Regions from separate parts of the Bradyrhizobium sp. IC3195 genome, predicted to be linked through region 1. Evidence: predicted binding sites of a transcription regulator. Region 1 holds the regulator's gene; the other holds the start of a gene.

Region 1 (6,886 bases):
CCAATCAGAGTCGCCATGAAGCTGATCCGCCCCCTCGCCGCGCTCGCCCTCCTCGCCGTAACAGCGCTTCCGGCCTTCGCCGCCGACGTCGTTTTCCCACCCGGCTTGCGTCTCGGCATGGTGCCGCTGATCGGCCTCAGCACGGCCAAGACCTTTCCGGGCTTCGAGAGCGAGGACGGCAACGTCAAGGTGCTGGTCACCGAGCTGCCGCCGGCCGCCTATGGCGAGGTCGTGAGCGCCTTCAATTCCAATCCCGGCGGGACGGGCGGCGTCAAGCAGGACAAGGTCGAGACCCCCGCAGGTCTTGCCTATTTCACCACCGAAAGCGGCAAGGCCGGCGATACCCCGGTGAAGCGCTATTCGATGATCGTGCCCGGCGCCGGCTTCTCCGGGTATGTCGCGGTGCAGATTCCGGAGAATGCGACCAAGATCTACACGGACGAGGCGGTGCGGCAGATGTTCGCCAGCGCCACCACCCGCAGGCAGGTCTCGGCCGAAGAGCAGATCGCACTGCTGCCGTTCAAGATCACCGATCTCGCCGACTTCAAGGACATCAAGACCCTGGCACCGGGCTCGAGCATCATCCTGGCCGACGGCGATGAGAGCGCCGGCTACGAGGCGAGGCCGTTCATGATCCTCGGCCTGATCGGCGCCACCCCGCAAGCCGCCGACGACCGCGCCCGCTTCGCCCAGGAGGCGGCGCTCCAGATTCCCGGCGTGCGCGAGTCGCGCATCACCATGTCCGAGCCGATCCGCATCAACGGCCAGCAAGGCTTCGAGACCCGGATCGACGGCGTCAGCGGCAAGGACAAGGTCCCGGTGACGGTGGTGCAGTGGATCCGCTTCTCGACGGGCGGCGCATCATTGCGCATCATCGCCAGCGCCCCGCGCGACCAATGGCAAGCAGCCTTCACCCGCTTCCGCGCCGTGCGCGATGGGATTCAGCCGAAGGGGTAGCTGCATCTCCGAACGAGATGCGCTCCCTCCCCCGCCTGCGGGGGAGGGCGGGAGAGGTGCACTGAGCTTGCGGCTTAAGCTCGATTACTCACCAATACCGGCTGCATTTTCAGGCTTCTGTTCGTATACGAACGGAACTAGGCTTCCTCCCGTTGGATCATCCTGGAGGGGAGGTAGACATGCTGGTTCGGCGACAAGTCTTGGCAATGCTTGGAACGACGGCGCTGGCGACGCTCGCGCCAAGCGCGCTGTTCGCGGCCGCACCGATCAAGCCGGACGAAGCGTCCGCGCTGCTCGTAATCGACGTGCAGAACTGCTTCCTGCCCGGCGGCAGCCTCGCGGTGAAGCAAGGCGAGCAGGTGGTGCCGGTCATCAACAAGATCTCGAAGGCATTTGCGAATGTGGTGCTGACGCAGGACTGGCACACGCCGGGCCACGTCTCGTTTGCGTCGGTTCATTCCGGCAAGAAGCCGTTCGAAACGGTCGATCTTCCCTACGGCAAGCAGGTGCTGTGGCCGGACCATTGCGTGCAGGGCACCGAGGGCGCGGCGCTGTCGAAGGACCTGTCGATCCCGCACGCCGAGCTCATCATCCGCAAGGGTTTTCACAAGAACGTCGACAGCTATTCGGCCTTCCTCGAGGCCGACGGCAAGACCTCGACCGGGCTCGCCGGCTACCTGAGGGGCCGCAAGATCAAGCGCGTCTTCGTCGCTGGTCTTGCGACAGACTTCTGCGTCGCCTGGACCGCGCTCGACGGGCGCAAGGCGGGCTTCGAGGTCTATGTGGTGGAAGACGCCTGCCGCGGCATCGACACGCAGGGCTCGCTCGCCAAGGCCTGGGCCGATATGGCCAAGGCGGGCGTGAAGCGGATTCAGTCTGCGGATATTGCGGTGAGCGCGTAGGCGGCGCGCTATCCTTCCGTCATTCCGGGGCGCGCTTCAGCGCGAGCTATGGTGCGCAATTTGCGCACCTGAGAATCCATTGTGCGGTTGTCTCTGCTGTTCAATGGATTCCGGGTTCTCGACTTCGTCGAGCCCCGGAATGACGCCAACACTCAGTTCGCCGCGCTGCTCGATTCGTTGTTGTTCGCCGCGGGCGCAGTCTTCGCGCCGCCCTTGGCGACGCCGACCAGCGCCGGGCGCAGCACGCGGTCACCGATGGTGTAGCCGGCCTGCATGATCTGCACCACGGTGCCCGACGGCACCGACGCGTCAGGCACTTCGTACATTGCCTGGTGGAAGTTCGGGTCGAACTTCTGGCCCTGAGGATCCAGCTTCTTCACGCCGTGTTTTTCCAGCGCGTTGAGCAGCGCGCGCTCCGTGAGCTCGACGCCCTCGATCAACGAGACCAGGCCGGGATCGGCCGCAGCACGCGCCTCCGCCGGAACGGCATCGAGTGCGCGCTGGAGATTGTCGGCGATGTCGAGCACGTCGCGCGCGAAGCCGGTGATGCCGTAGAGGCGGGCGTCGGCGACTTCCTTTGCGGTGCGCTTGCGCAAATTCTCCATCTCGGCCAGCGTCCGCAGCATGCGGTCGCGCGCTTCAGCCGCTTCCTTTTGCAGGGTTTCGACCGAACCCGGCTCGGGATCGTCGGGCATGATGTAGGGTTTCGACACCACGGGCTCGCCGGTCGCTGCAGTCGTGTCTTGGGGTTGCCGGTCTTGCTCGGTCATCGGCTCTGATCTCGAACTCGTTTCAGGGATGTTGGCCCGGATATCGTGCTTAAGCCCGCGAAAATCAAGCGCCCGTGATCGGCAGAAAGGCCGGTCAGCCCCCCAACAGGCGGCTGACGATGCGGGCGGCGTAGTCCACGGTCGGGATCACGCGGGCATAATTCAGCCGCGTCGGGCCGATCACGCCGAGAACGCCGACGATGTGGCCGGCGGCATCCCGATAGGGCGAGATGATGGTGGAGGACCCCGACAGCGAGAACAGCTTGTTCTCACTGCCGATGAAGATGCGCACGCCTTCGGCGGTCTCGGCCCGGCCGAGCAGATCGATCACGCCGCGCTTGGTCTCGAGGTCGTCGAACAACAGGCGAACCCGCTCCAGATCCTCCAGCGCGTGCAGATCTTCGAGCAGATTAGCGTGGCCGCGGACGATGAGCTGACGGTCCTCGCTCTCGCCGCCGGACCAGCTGGCAATGCCGGCCGAGATCACTTTCTGTGTCAGCTGATCGAGCTCGGCACGGGCCTCGCCGAGTGCGGTCTCGAGCTCGAGCCGCGCTTCGGCCAAGGTCCGGCCGCGGATCCGCGCATTGAGGAAATTGCCGGCCTCTGTCAGCGCCGAAGAGGGAACTCCGGGCGGCAGCGTCAACACGCGGTTTTCAACCTGGCCGTCTTCGCCGACCAGGATCACCAGCGCTTTTTCCGGTTCCAGGCGGACGAATTCGATGTGCTTCAGCCGCGCATTGGATTTCGGCGTCAGCACGACGGCGGCGGCCCGGGTCAGGCCGGAGAGCCGCATCAAGGCCTGGTCCAGCGCCGCCTCGACCGATTGCGCCTCGCCGACGGACGAGAGCTGGCTCTGGATCGCCTGCCGCTCGGCCTCGTTGAGGTCGCCGACCTGCATCAGGGCATCGACGAAGAAGCGCAGGCCCAGTTCCGTCGGCAGCCGGCCGGCGGAGGTGTGCGGGGCATAGATCAGGCCGAGCTGTTCCAGATCGGCCATGACGTTGCGCACAGATGCCGGCGACAGCGGCATCGCAATCAGGCGGGAAATGTTGCGCGAGCCGACCGGCTCACCGGTCGCGAGATAGCTTTCGACAATTTGACGAAAGATGTCGCGGGAACGCTCGTTGAGCTGGGCAAGGCCTGCGCGCGGCGCGATCAGATGGATCGGATCGTGATGGGCCACAGACGGTAACTCCTCTCAGATCCTTATAATTTGTCCATCCGGGCCGCGTCTGACAAGCGTGGCGTTTGCAGGCCGACGGTCAGGGGGTGAATAAGCCCTTGCCGCCCACCCCCGCCCCACCTACAAGCACCGCGAACAGCCTATTCCCGTGAGTTTTGGAGATTTCCCATGCGGCCAAGCCGCCGTGCGCCCGACGAATTGCGCCCCGTGACGCTGGAGCGCGGCGTGGTCAAATATGCGGAAGGCTCGTGCCTCGTTAAATTCGGCGACACCCATGTGCTGGTCACCGCCACACTGGAGGATCGCCTGCCGCCGTGGCTGAAGGGGCAGGGCCGCGGCTGGGTCACCGCCGAATACGGCATGCTGCCGCGCGCGACCTCCGAACGCACCCGCCGCGAGGCCTCCGCCGGCAAGCAGAGCGGCCGCACCGTCGAGATCCAGCGCCTGATCGGCCGCTCGCTTCGCACCATCGTCGATCTCGAAGCTCTTGGCGAGCGCCAGATCACGGTCGATTGCGACGTGCTCCAGGCCGACGGCGGCACGCGCACGGCCTCGATCACTGGCGCCTGGGTCGCGCTTGCCGATTGCCTCAACTGGATGAAGGCGCGCAACATGGTGAAGGCCAACGTGATGCGCGACAACGTCGCCGCGATCTCCTGCGGCATCTACAACGGCACGCCGGTGCTCGATCTCGACTATGCCGAGGATTCGGAAGCCGAGACCGACGCCAATTTCGTCATGACCGGCGATGGCCGCATCATCGAGGTGCAGGGCACCGCGGAACGCGAGCCGTTCACGCAGGACGAGTTCCTGAAGCTGATCGCCCTGGCGCAGAAGGGCATTGCGCGTCTGGTGGACTTGCAGAAACTGGCCGTGGCGTAGTCAATAGGCCCATGCACCGCCGAATCACCGACAAGCTCGTCATCGCCACCCACAATCCCGGCAAGCTCGCCGAGATGAGGGAGCTGCTCGCGCCGTACGGGATCGAGGCGGTGTCGGCCGGCGAGCTCGGCCTAGACGAGCCCGAGGAAACCGGCAACGATTTCCGCAGCAACGCCGCGATCAAGGCGATCGCCGCGGCGGAGGCGACCAAGCTGCCCTCCTTCGCCGACGATTCCGGCATCGTCGTCGACGCACTCGACGGTGCGCCGGGAATCTACAGCGCGCGCTGGGCCGGTCCATCCAAGGATTTCAACGCGGCGATGGCGCAGATCGAGCGCCTGCTGCAGGAGCGCGGCGCCACCACGCCGGACAAGCGCAAAGCCCACTTCGTCTCGGCGCTTTGTGTGGCCTGGCCCGACGATCATCGCGAGGAGGTCGAGGCGCGCGTCGACGGCACGCTGATCTGGCCACCGCGCGGCACGGCCGGCTTCGGCTACGACCCGATGTTCCTGCCGGACGGGCACAGCCGCACCTTCGGCGAGATGACCAGCATCGAGAAGCACGGCCTGCCGCCACTTGGCCTCGGCCTGTCGCACCGCGCCCGCGCTTTTCGGAAACTGGCGGAGATCTGCCTTGAGCCGCGCTAACAAGGATGCGTTTGGCGTCTATGTGCACTGGCCGTTCTGCCTGTCGAAGTGCCCCTATTGCGACTTCAACAGCCATGTCCGCCATGCCGCGATCGACGAGACGCGCTTCGCCGCCGCCTTCGCGCGTGAGATCGCAACGACCGCCGAGCGCGCGCCCGGCCGCGAGGTCACCTCGATCTTCCTCGGCGGCGGCACGCCGTCACTGATGCAGCCCGCCACCGTCGGCGCGGTGTTAGACGCGATCGGCAAGCACTGGACCGTCGCAGGCGACGTCGAGGTAACGCTGGAAGCGAACCCGACCAGCGTCGAAGCCACGCGCTTTGCCGGTTATCGCATCGCCGGCGTCAACCGCGTCTCGCTGGGCGTGCAGGCGCTCGACGACGCCTCGCTCAAAGCGCTCGGCCGCATGCACAGCGCGCGCGAAGCGCTCGATGCCGTCGCCATCGCGCGCCGCGCGTTCGACCGCTATTCGTTCGACCTGATCTACGCCCGCCCCGACCAGACGCCGGCGATGTGGGCGGGCGAGCTGCGGCACGCCATCGATGAAGCGGCCGAGCATCTGTCGCTCTATCAATTGACGATCGAGGAAGGCACGCCCTTCTTCGGCCTGCACCAGGCCGGCAAGCTGAAGACGCCGGACGAAGCGGTCGCCCGCGCGCTCTACGACGTCACGCAGGAGACCTGCGACAAGCTCGGGCTGCCCGCCTACGAGATCTCCAATCACGCGCGGCGCGGCGCCGAATGCCGGCACAATCTGGTGTACTGGCGCGGCGAGGAATATGCCGGCATCGGCCCGGGCGCACATGGCCGTCTCGACATCGACGGCGTGCGCCACGCCACCGCCACCGAGAAGCGTCCCGAGGCCTGGCTGATGCGGGTCGAGACCAACGGCGACGGTGTCGTCAGCGACGAGCTCCTCAACAGCGAGGAGCGCGCCGACGAATTCCTGCTGATGGGTTTGCGTCTCGCCGAAGGCATCGATCCCGAGCGCTACAAGGCCCTCGCCGGCCGCCCGCTCGACCCCCGCCGCATCGCGCTCTTGCGCGAGGAAGGAGCGATCACCGTGGATGCGACGGGACGGCTGCGCGTGACCAGCAGCGGTTTTCCGGTGCTGGATGCCGTGGTCGCGGATTTGGCGGCTTAGCGGATCTCGTAGCCCGGATGGAGCGTAGCGCAATCCGGGACGGTCTCACCGCGTGGACAGAACCCGGATTACGCTGCGCTCCATCCGGGCTACGAAACCATTACGCCCCAAAGCTCTTCGGCGAGCCCGCCACCGCAACGCCGCCGCCTTGCGTCACCTTCATCACGGCAAGTCCGCGTTCATTCGTGCCATCAGCACGGAAGCGGAACAGGCCGTCGATGCCGGCGAAGCCTGAGGGGTTGGTGAGCACGTCGGAGGAGAAGCGCTGGCCGCCTTGCGTGCGCGCCAGCGCGGCAACGAGCGCGACCGCGTCATAGGAAAGGGTCGCGGTGCGGATCGGCTCGGCGCCGTATTTCGTGCGGTAGCGGCCGGAGAAGGCGCGGAAGCCGGCCGGATCGGGC
Region 2 (6,886 bases), on a different contig from region 1:
CGGTGCTCGCGCATGTCGGTGCGATGGCCGCGCATGCGGCGGCGATCGACCGCATCAAGGAGGGCCAGGCCGGCCCGGTCGGGCGGCTGCGCATCGCCTCGACCAATGCGGTCGCCGAAGAGCTGCTGGCGCCGCATGCGAGCAGCTTCCTGCGCGATCATCCGGGACTGACGCTGCAATTCCTCACCGCGAGCGGCAACGTCAAGTTCTCGCGCTGGCAGGCCGATCTCGCCATCCGCCTGCGCAAGCCGGAGAAGGGGGACTTCACCATCTCCAAGCTCGGCGACGTCAGGCTGTACTTCTTCGAGCCCGCGGACCGCGGCGGCCGCGAGCCCGTTGCGTGCGTCTATCCGGACGAGCTCGACGCGATCCCGGAAGCGCAGTTCTTGCGTGCGAAGCGGCTGACGAACGTGCGCTGCGTCACCGACAATATCCGCATCATCCGCACCATGATCCAGTCGCATCAGGCCATCGGCGTGCTGCCCGAGCAAAGCTGCTTAGCCCTGCTCGCCGACCGCAGCCTGCGCGCCACCCTGCTGCCGAAGCGCCGCGACGTCTGGCTGCTCGTGCAGAACCACCTCAAACGCGATCCGGCGACACGCGTGACGATCGACTGGGTGAGGGCGTGCTTCCAGGATTTGTCACACGGCTGACCGCTGCCAATGTCCCGGGCCACGCATTGAACGCGGTCTGGGCGACATGCGACCAAATTTGAGCTCGTCGGGGATTGAGCGCGCTCGCAGGTTGCGTCATCTTGGGGCCGCAACGTCTTGATCAGGGAAGGCCCATGACCGTTCTTCAGGAATCGATCCGCCCCGCGGCACGATCCAGCGACTGGAAGGCGATCGTCGTCCTGATCCTCATGATCCCGGTGCTGTGGTCGCCGGTGATCCTGTTTCGCTTCGTCCTGTATCAGCCGTTCAACATTCCGTCCGGTTCGATGACACCGGCGCTGATGGTCGGCGACTACGTCTTCGCCGCGAAATACGCTTACGGGTATGGCCGCTATTCCCTCCCATTCGCGTCGTCCTGGATCTCGGGCCGCATCCTCGCCGCCGATCCCGAATACGGGGATATCGTGGTATTCCGGACGGCGAAGGACAGTTCTGCCGACTACGTCAAACGCGTCGTCGGCCTGCCCGGAGACCGCATCCAGATGCGGCAGGGCCGGCTCATCCTCAACGGCCGCCCGGTGACCCGCATCGCCCTGGAGGCGACACAGGCCGGCGACGCCTGCGGTGTCGACGACCGCGCGGTGGTCAAGCGCTGGCGCGAGACGCTGCCGAGCGGCGCGTCCTATGTGACCTATGACTGCCTCGACAACGGCTATCTCGACAACACAGACGTCTTCACGGTGCCGCCGGGCCACATCTTCGTGCTCGGCGACAACCGCGACAATTCCACCGACAGCCGCGTGCAGTCGACGTTCGGCTTCGTGCCGATGGACAATTTGGTCGGCAAGGTGACGCGGATCGTCTGGTCGCTCGACGAAGACGGCGAGCCGCGCTTCGAGCGGCTCGGCAAGGTGGAGTGAGGCTCAGAATGACGACGGTTCGTAGCCCGGATGGAGCGCAAGCGTAATCCGGGAGAACTGGCCGCGTCGCACGAACTGTCCCGGATTGCGCTGCGCTCCATCCAGGCTACGGGCGAGCCGCTGTGGTTTGGCGACACCCCAAAAACAAAAACCCCGGCATCGCTGCCGGGGTTTCGCAATTCGTATCGTGCCTGAGAGGCTGGATCAGAAGTCCATGCCGCCCATGCCGCCGCCCGGAGGCATCGCGGGGCCGGCGCCGCCCTTCTTGGGCAGCTCGGCGACCATGGCTTCCGTGGTGATCAGGAGCGCAGCCACGGAGGCAGCGTTCTGGATCGCGGTACGGACCACCTTGGTCGGGTCGATGATGCCCTTCTTGACGAGGTCGGCATATTCGCCGGTCTGGGAGTCGAAGCCGTAATTGTAGGCCTTGTTCTCCAGGATCTTGCCGACGATCACCGAGCCGTCTTCACCGGCGTTGATCGCGATCTGGCGAGCGGGGGCCGACAGCGCCTTGCGCACGATCTCGACGCCGGTCTTCTGGTCGTCGTTCTTGGTGCGCAGACCCTTGAGCTGCTCGGAGGCACGGAGCAGGGCGACGCCGCCACCCGGGACGATGCCTTCTTCCACGGCCGCGCGGGTCGCATGCATCGCGTCATCAACGCGATCCTTGCGCTCCTTCACCTCGACCTCGGTCGCGCCGCCGACGCGGATCACCGCGACGCCGCCCGCGAGCTTGGCGAGACGCTCCTGGAGCTTCTCACGGTCGTAGTCCGAGGTGGTCTCCTCGATCTGCGCCTTGATCTGCGCCACGCGCGCCTCGATGTCGGCCTTCTTGCCGGCGCCGTTGACGATCGTGGTGTTCTCCTTGTCGATCATCACCTTCTTGGCGCGACCGAGCATGTTGAGCGTGACGTTCTCGAGCTTGATGCCGAGATCTTCCGAGATCGCCTGGCCGCCGGTCAGGATCGCGATGTCCTGCAGCATGGCCTTGCGGCGATCGCCGAAGCCCGGAGCCTTGACGGCCGCGACCTTCAGGCCGCCGCGCAGGCGGTTCACGACGAGGGTCGCAAGGGCTTCGCCTTCGACGTCCTCGGCGACGATGACCAGCGGCTTGCCGGTCTGCACCACGGCCTCGAGCAGCGGCAGCAGCTCGTTCAGCGAGGAGAGCTTCTTCTCGTTGATGAGGATGTAGGCGTCGTCCATCTCAACGCGCATCTTGTCGGCGTTGGTGACGAAGTAGGGCGAGATGTAGCCGCGGTCGAACTGCATGCCCTCGACCACATCGAGCTCGGTCTCGAGCGACTTGGCTTCCTCGACGGTGATGACGCCCTCGTTGCCGACCTTCTTCATGGCGTCGGCGAGGAACTTGCCGATCTCGGCATCGCCGTTGGCCGAGATGGTACCGACCTGGGCGATCTCGTCGTTCGAGGTGACCTTCTTCGAGTTCTTCTCGAGGTCGGCCACGACGGCTTCGACTGCGAGGTCGATACCGCGCTTGAGGTCCATCGGGTTCATGCCGGCGGCAACGGACTTCGCGCCTTCCTTCACGATCGCCTGGGCCAGCACGGTGGCGGTGGTGGTGCCGTCGCCGGCCGCGTCAGCGGACTTGGAGGCGACTTCGCGCACCATCTGCGCGCCCATGTTCTCGAACTTGTCGTCGAGCTCGATCTCCTTGGCGACGGTGACGCCGTCCTTGGTGATGCGGGGAGCGCCGAACGACTTGTCGAGCACGACGTTGCGGCCCTTCGGACCGAGCGTGACCTTCACCGCGTTGGCGAGTACGTCGACGCCGCGCAGCATCTTGTCGCGCGCTTCAACCGAGAATTTGACTTCTTTGGCTGCCATCTGGATTTTTCCTTGAGGGTTTGACTGGAGGGGAGGAGAGGGGCTCTTAAGCCGCCTTCTTCTTGGACTCGCTGACTTCGAGAACGCCCATCACGTCGCTCTCCTTCATGATCAGCAGGTCCTGGCCGTCGATCTTGACCTCGGTGCCGGACCACTTGCCGAAAAGCACGCGGTCGCCGACCTTCAGGTCGATCGGGATCAGCTTGCCAGCTTCGTCGCGGCCACCGGGGCCCACGGCGACGACTTCGCCCTGGGAGGGCTTTTCCTTGGCAGTGTCGGGAATGATGATGCCGCCAGCGGTCTTCTCTTCGGCGTCGATGCGCTTGACCACGACGCGGTCGTGAAGCGGACGGAATTTCATGCAGTCCTCCTAAGCAATTGCTCGGGTTGAGGTTTTGAGATTGTTAGCAATCGTTGCCCGTGAGTGCTAGCACGAGCGAGCCTGAAATAGGACAGGAATTTTGCGGGAGCAAGGGTTTGTAGCAGAAAAAATAGCAGCCGAAAGCGCGGACTGCCAGAAACTCCTCGCCATCGTTAACCGGGCAGCCGTGACCGTATTAGCACGGAGCCGTCTCTGCTGCTAAAGCATTGAATTTCAACAGCTTGTTAAACTTTTGGGCTTGAGATGAGTTGTCAGTTTGCGTCACATTTCTCTCATGTGAGCGCATCGTTTCCGGGTGGCTCCCCGGGGCACGGACCAAGCCACTCGCCGAATGCGCTCCTGCAAAGGAGGTTTGGCATGGGACTGCGCGTTGGGGGCGTTTCCGAGGAATTCCGGAAACAGATGCTGGGCTACGGGCTGACGACGGCACAAATTCTCTATCGGATGCCGGATCATCCCTCGCTGCTCCAGACCTATGTCTGGCAGAACTACGACATGTTTCCGAAATTCCCCGCGCTGACCGATTTCCTGGCGTTCTGGCAGGAGAAGCTCGACGGTCCCCTCCATTCGGTGACGGTGGCCCATTCCAAGCTGATCAAGCCGGCCGAGCTCCGCGCCGTTGACGGCGTGTTCCGCCTGCATTGAGGCCGCGTAGGGTGGATTAGCCTGCGGCGGCGCGACGCGCTGCCGCTGGCGTAATCCACCTCGTTTCTCTCCGCGTGCCGAAACAGAAACGGTGGATTACGCCTTCGGCTAATCCACCCTACGAGATCACGCAATCAGACGCCGCCGCTGCAATAACGCGTCCACATCGCGCGATAGGCCGCGTCCACCGCGCGTGCATATGAGACGGGGTTGCCCGCGGCCGCGGCGTTGATCGTTGCGGGCAGTTCGCGGCGCAGCTTGTCGAGCTCGCCGATCTCGGCCGCGCGGCTGGCCGCGATCTCGACATAGGCCTCCTCGCTGTCGGCGACCCAGTCCGGCAGGCCCAGCGCGGTGAGGATGGCGCCGGCGGCGCGGCCGGGCAGGCTGTTGCCGAGCTTCGCCACCACGGGCACGCCCATCTGCAGGGCTTCCCATGTGCTGACGCCGCCGTTCTGCGGGAACGGATCGAGAGCAATATCGATGCGATTGAACGATGCCAGATGCTCGTCCCGCAAGGTGGCCCCGAGCAGATCGACGCGTTCGGCCGGCAATCGGCAAGCCGCAAATCGCGCCAGCAGCTTGTCGCGGACCAGCTGGTCGTCGAGCGCAACGTCCTTGATCAGCAGTCGCGAGCCCGGCACCCGTTCGAGGATCCTGGACCAGACTGCCGCCGCCTCGTCCGAGATCTTGCTGATGCGGTTGAAGACACCGAACGTGACGAAGCCGTTCGAGAGCGCCGGCGTTCCGGCCCGCGTAATCCCGGCCGGCAGCGGCGCCAGCGTCACGAAGCACGGCAGGTCGACCACCGTCTCTGCAAACAGATGCCGAACGTCGTGCGGAATCCCGACCGGATCCGAGAACAGATAGTCGATTGTCGGCAACCCGGTGCCGGTGCCATGGCCCCAGCCGTGCGCCTGGATCGGTGCCGGCTTGCGCGAAAATATGCCGAGGCGGTTTCCTTTTGTATGGCCGGACAGATCGATCAGGATATCGATGCGATCGTCGCGAATCTGGGCGGCGAGGCGATCGTCGCTCCATTGCGAGGCGTCACGCCAGCGATCGCCGATGCCTTGAAATTCGCGTGTCGTCGCGTCCTCCTTCGCCGAGCACGAGTAGCACACGATCTCGAACTGGGCGCGGTCATGGTGTTGCAGGACGGGCTTGAAGATGAACGCAGCCGAATGCGCGTTGAAGTCCGAGGAGACGTAGCCAAGCACCAGGCGGCGATCCGGATCGCGGCCGTTGTCATGCGGTGCCGCCGCTTCTGAAGCGATTCTCGCGCCGATCCGCTCCCACCATACGCGTCGCGCCTGCTGATGCCGCTCGACGCTGGCGTCCGGCACGAAATCGAGCGTGAAGATCTTGCTCGAGATCGCGCTCTCGAGATCGGGCCTGATATCGAGGGCTCTGTCGAAACTGGCGAGGGCTTCGTCGACCCGGCCTAGTCCGGCAAGACAAAGGCCCAGCACCAGATGAGCCTGATCGGAATCGGGCGCGATCGCGAGCGCCTTCTCGCAATCGGATAGTGCCTGGGCCATCTGCCGGGTCTGGAGCAAGACATTGGCGCGCCAGAGCCATCCGTTCACGTCGTCAGGGGCGAGGGCGATTGCCCGGTTGCAATCCGCCATGGCCTCGTCGAATCGCTGCAGCTCCCGGAGTGCCACGGCGCGGTTCGCCAGCGCCGCCGCATAGTCGGGTTTGATCGCGAGCGCGCGGTTCAGGCTTGCAAGAGCCTTGTCGTAGTTGCGCAGACGGCAGAGCGTGGAGCCGCGGCCGTTGTGGGCTTCGGCGAGGTTTGCGTCGACGGCGAGCGCCCGATCGTAGCTGTCGAGCGCTTCCTGGTAGCGATCCAGGGCCGCGCTCGCGTTCCCGAGATTGGAGAGGGCGAGGGCGTAGTTGGGCCGCAAGGCGAGCGCCTTGCGATAGCTCTCGCGGGCATCATTGTGACGTTTCAGCCCGTTCAGCGCGACGCCCAGGCTCATATGGGCTTCGGCCGATCGCGGATCGACGACAACCGCCCGGCTCAGCAGGCTCTCGGCCTGCTGATAATTCCCAGCATCGGACTCCAACGCGCCGAGCATATGCAGCGCGATGAATTGATTGGGCGCGATCTGCAGGAGCTGGCGATAGGCAGCCTTGGCCCCGGGCAAGCGTCCCTTCTTGTGCAACTCGAGCGCTTGCCCGAGCAAGGGCAGCACGTCGGCCTTTTGCCGCTTCTGAAGCCGGGCATTTTGAAATGCACGCTGACCGACATTGCTGCCCATGAATCAATTCCCCCGGATGTCCCGGGCGAGACTAGTTCAGCGCGAGAACGAAGACGAGACGACCCCAGCCCGACGCGCCAGCTTGGGGCAAGCTACGATCCGATACGGTGATCGCGTGATTGGCCTCAGCCTCTTACCCTCCAGGGGAGGGTCCTGGAGGGGGAGGGTGACAGCGCGGATGCGGCACTACTCAACACGACCAGCTCTGCGATTGCT

Evidence for each region. The regulator HrcA, encoded in region 1, represses chaperone genes, less so after heat shock. The targets are predictions, from matches to a motif close to GTTAGCACTCNCNNNNNGNGAGTGCTAAC.
Region 2: I6F09_RS06320 (co-chaperone GroES) is a predicted target of HrcA. The motif match lies at 3,783-3,811, and genes of this name have one in related genera.

What each region holds. Positions count from the first base shown of each region.
Region 1 is NZ_JADYVG010000017.1:8-6,893, forward strand. It holds gene I6F09_RS26425 (hypothetical protein) at 16-957, shown strand; gene pncA (bifunctional nicotinamidase/pyrazinamidase) at 1,137-1,859, shown strand; gene grpE (nucleotide exchange factor GrpE) at 2,012-2,629, opposite strand; gene hrcA (heat-inducible transcriptional repressor HrcA) at 2,724-3,812, opposite strand; gene rph (ribonuclease PH) at 3,981-4,694, shown strand; gene rdgB (RdgB/HAM1 family non-canonical purine NTP pyrophosphatase) at 4,706-5,341, shown strand; gene hemW (radical SAM family heme chaperone HemW) at 5,328-6,485, shown strand; gene I6F09_RS26460 (penicillin-binding protein activator) at 6,586-6,886, opposite strand, start outside.
Region 2 is NZ_JADYVG010000002.1:542,471-549,356, reverse strand. It holds gene I6F09_RS06340 (LysR family transcriptional regulator) at 1-653, shown strand, start outside; gene lepB (signal peptidase I) at 788-1,534, shown strand; gene I6F09_RS06330 (hypothetical protein) at 1,565-1,729, shown strand; gene groL (chaperonin GroEL) at 1,739-3,379, opposite strand; gene I6F09_RS06320 (co-chaperone GroES) at 3,426-3,740, opposite strand; gene I6F09_RS06315 (usg protein) at 4,119-4,406, shown strand; gene I6F09_RS06310 (tetratricopeptide repeat protein) at 4,541-6,670, opposite strand.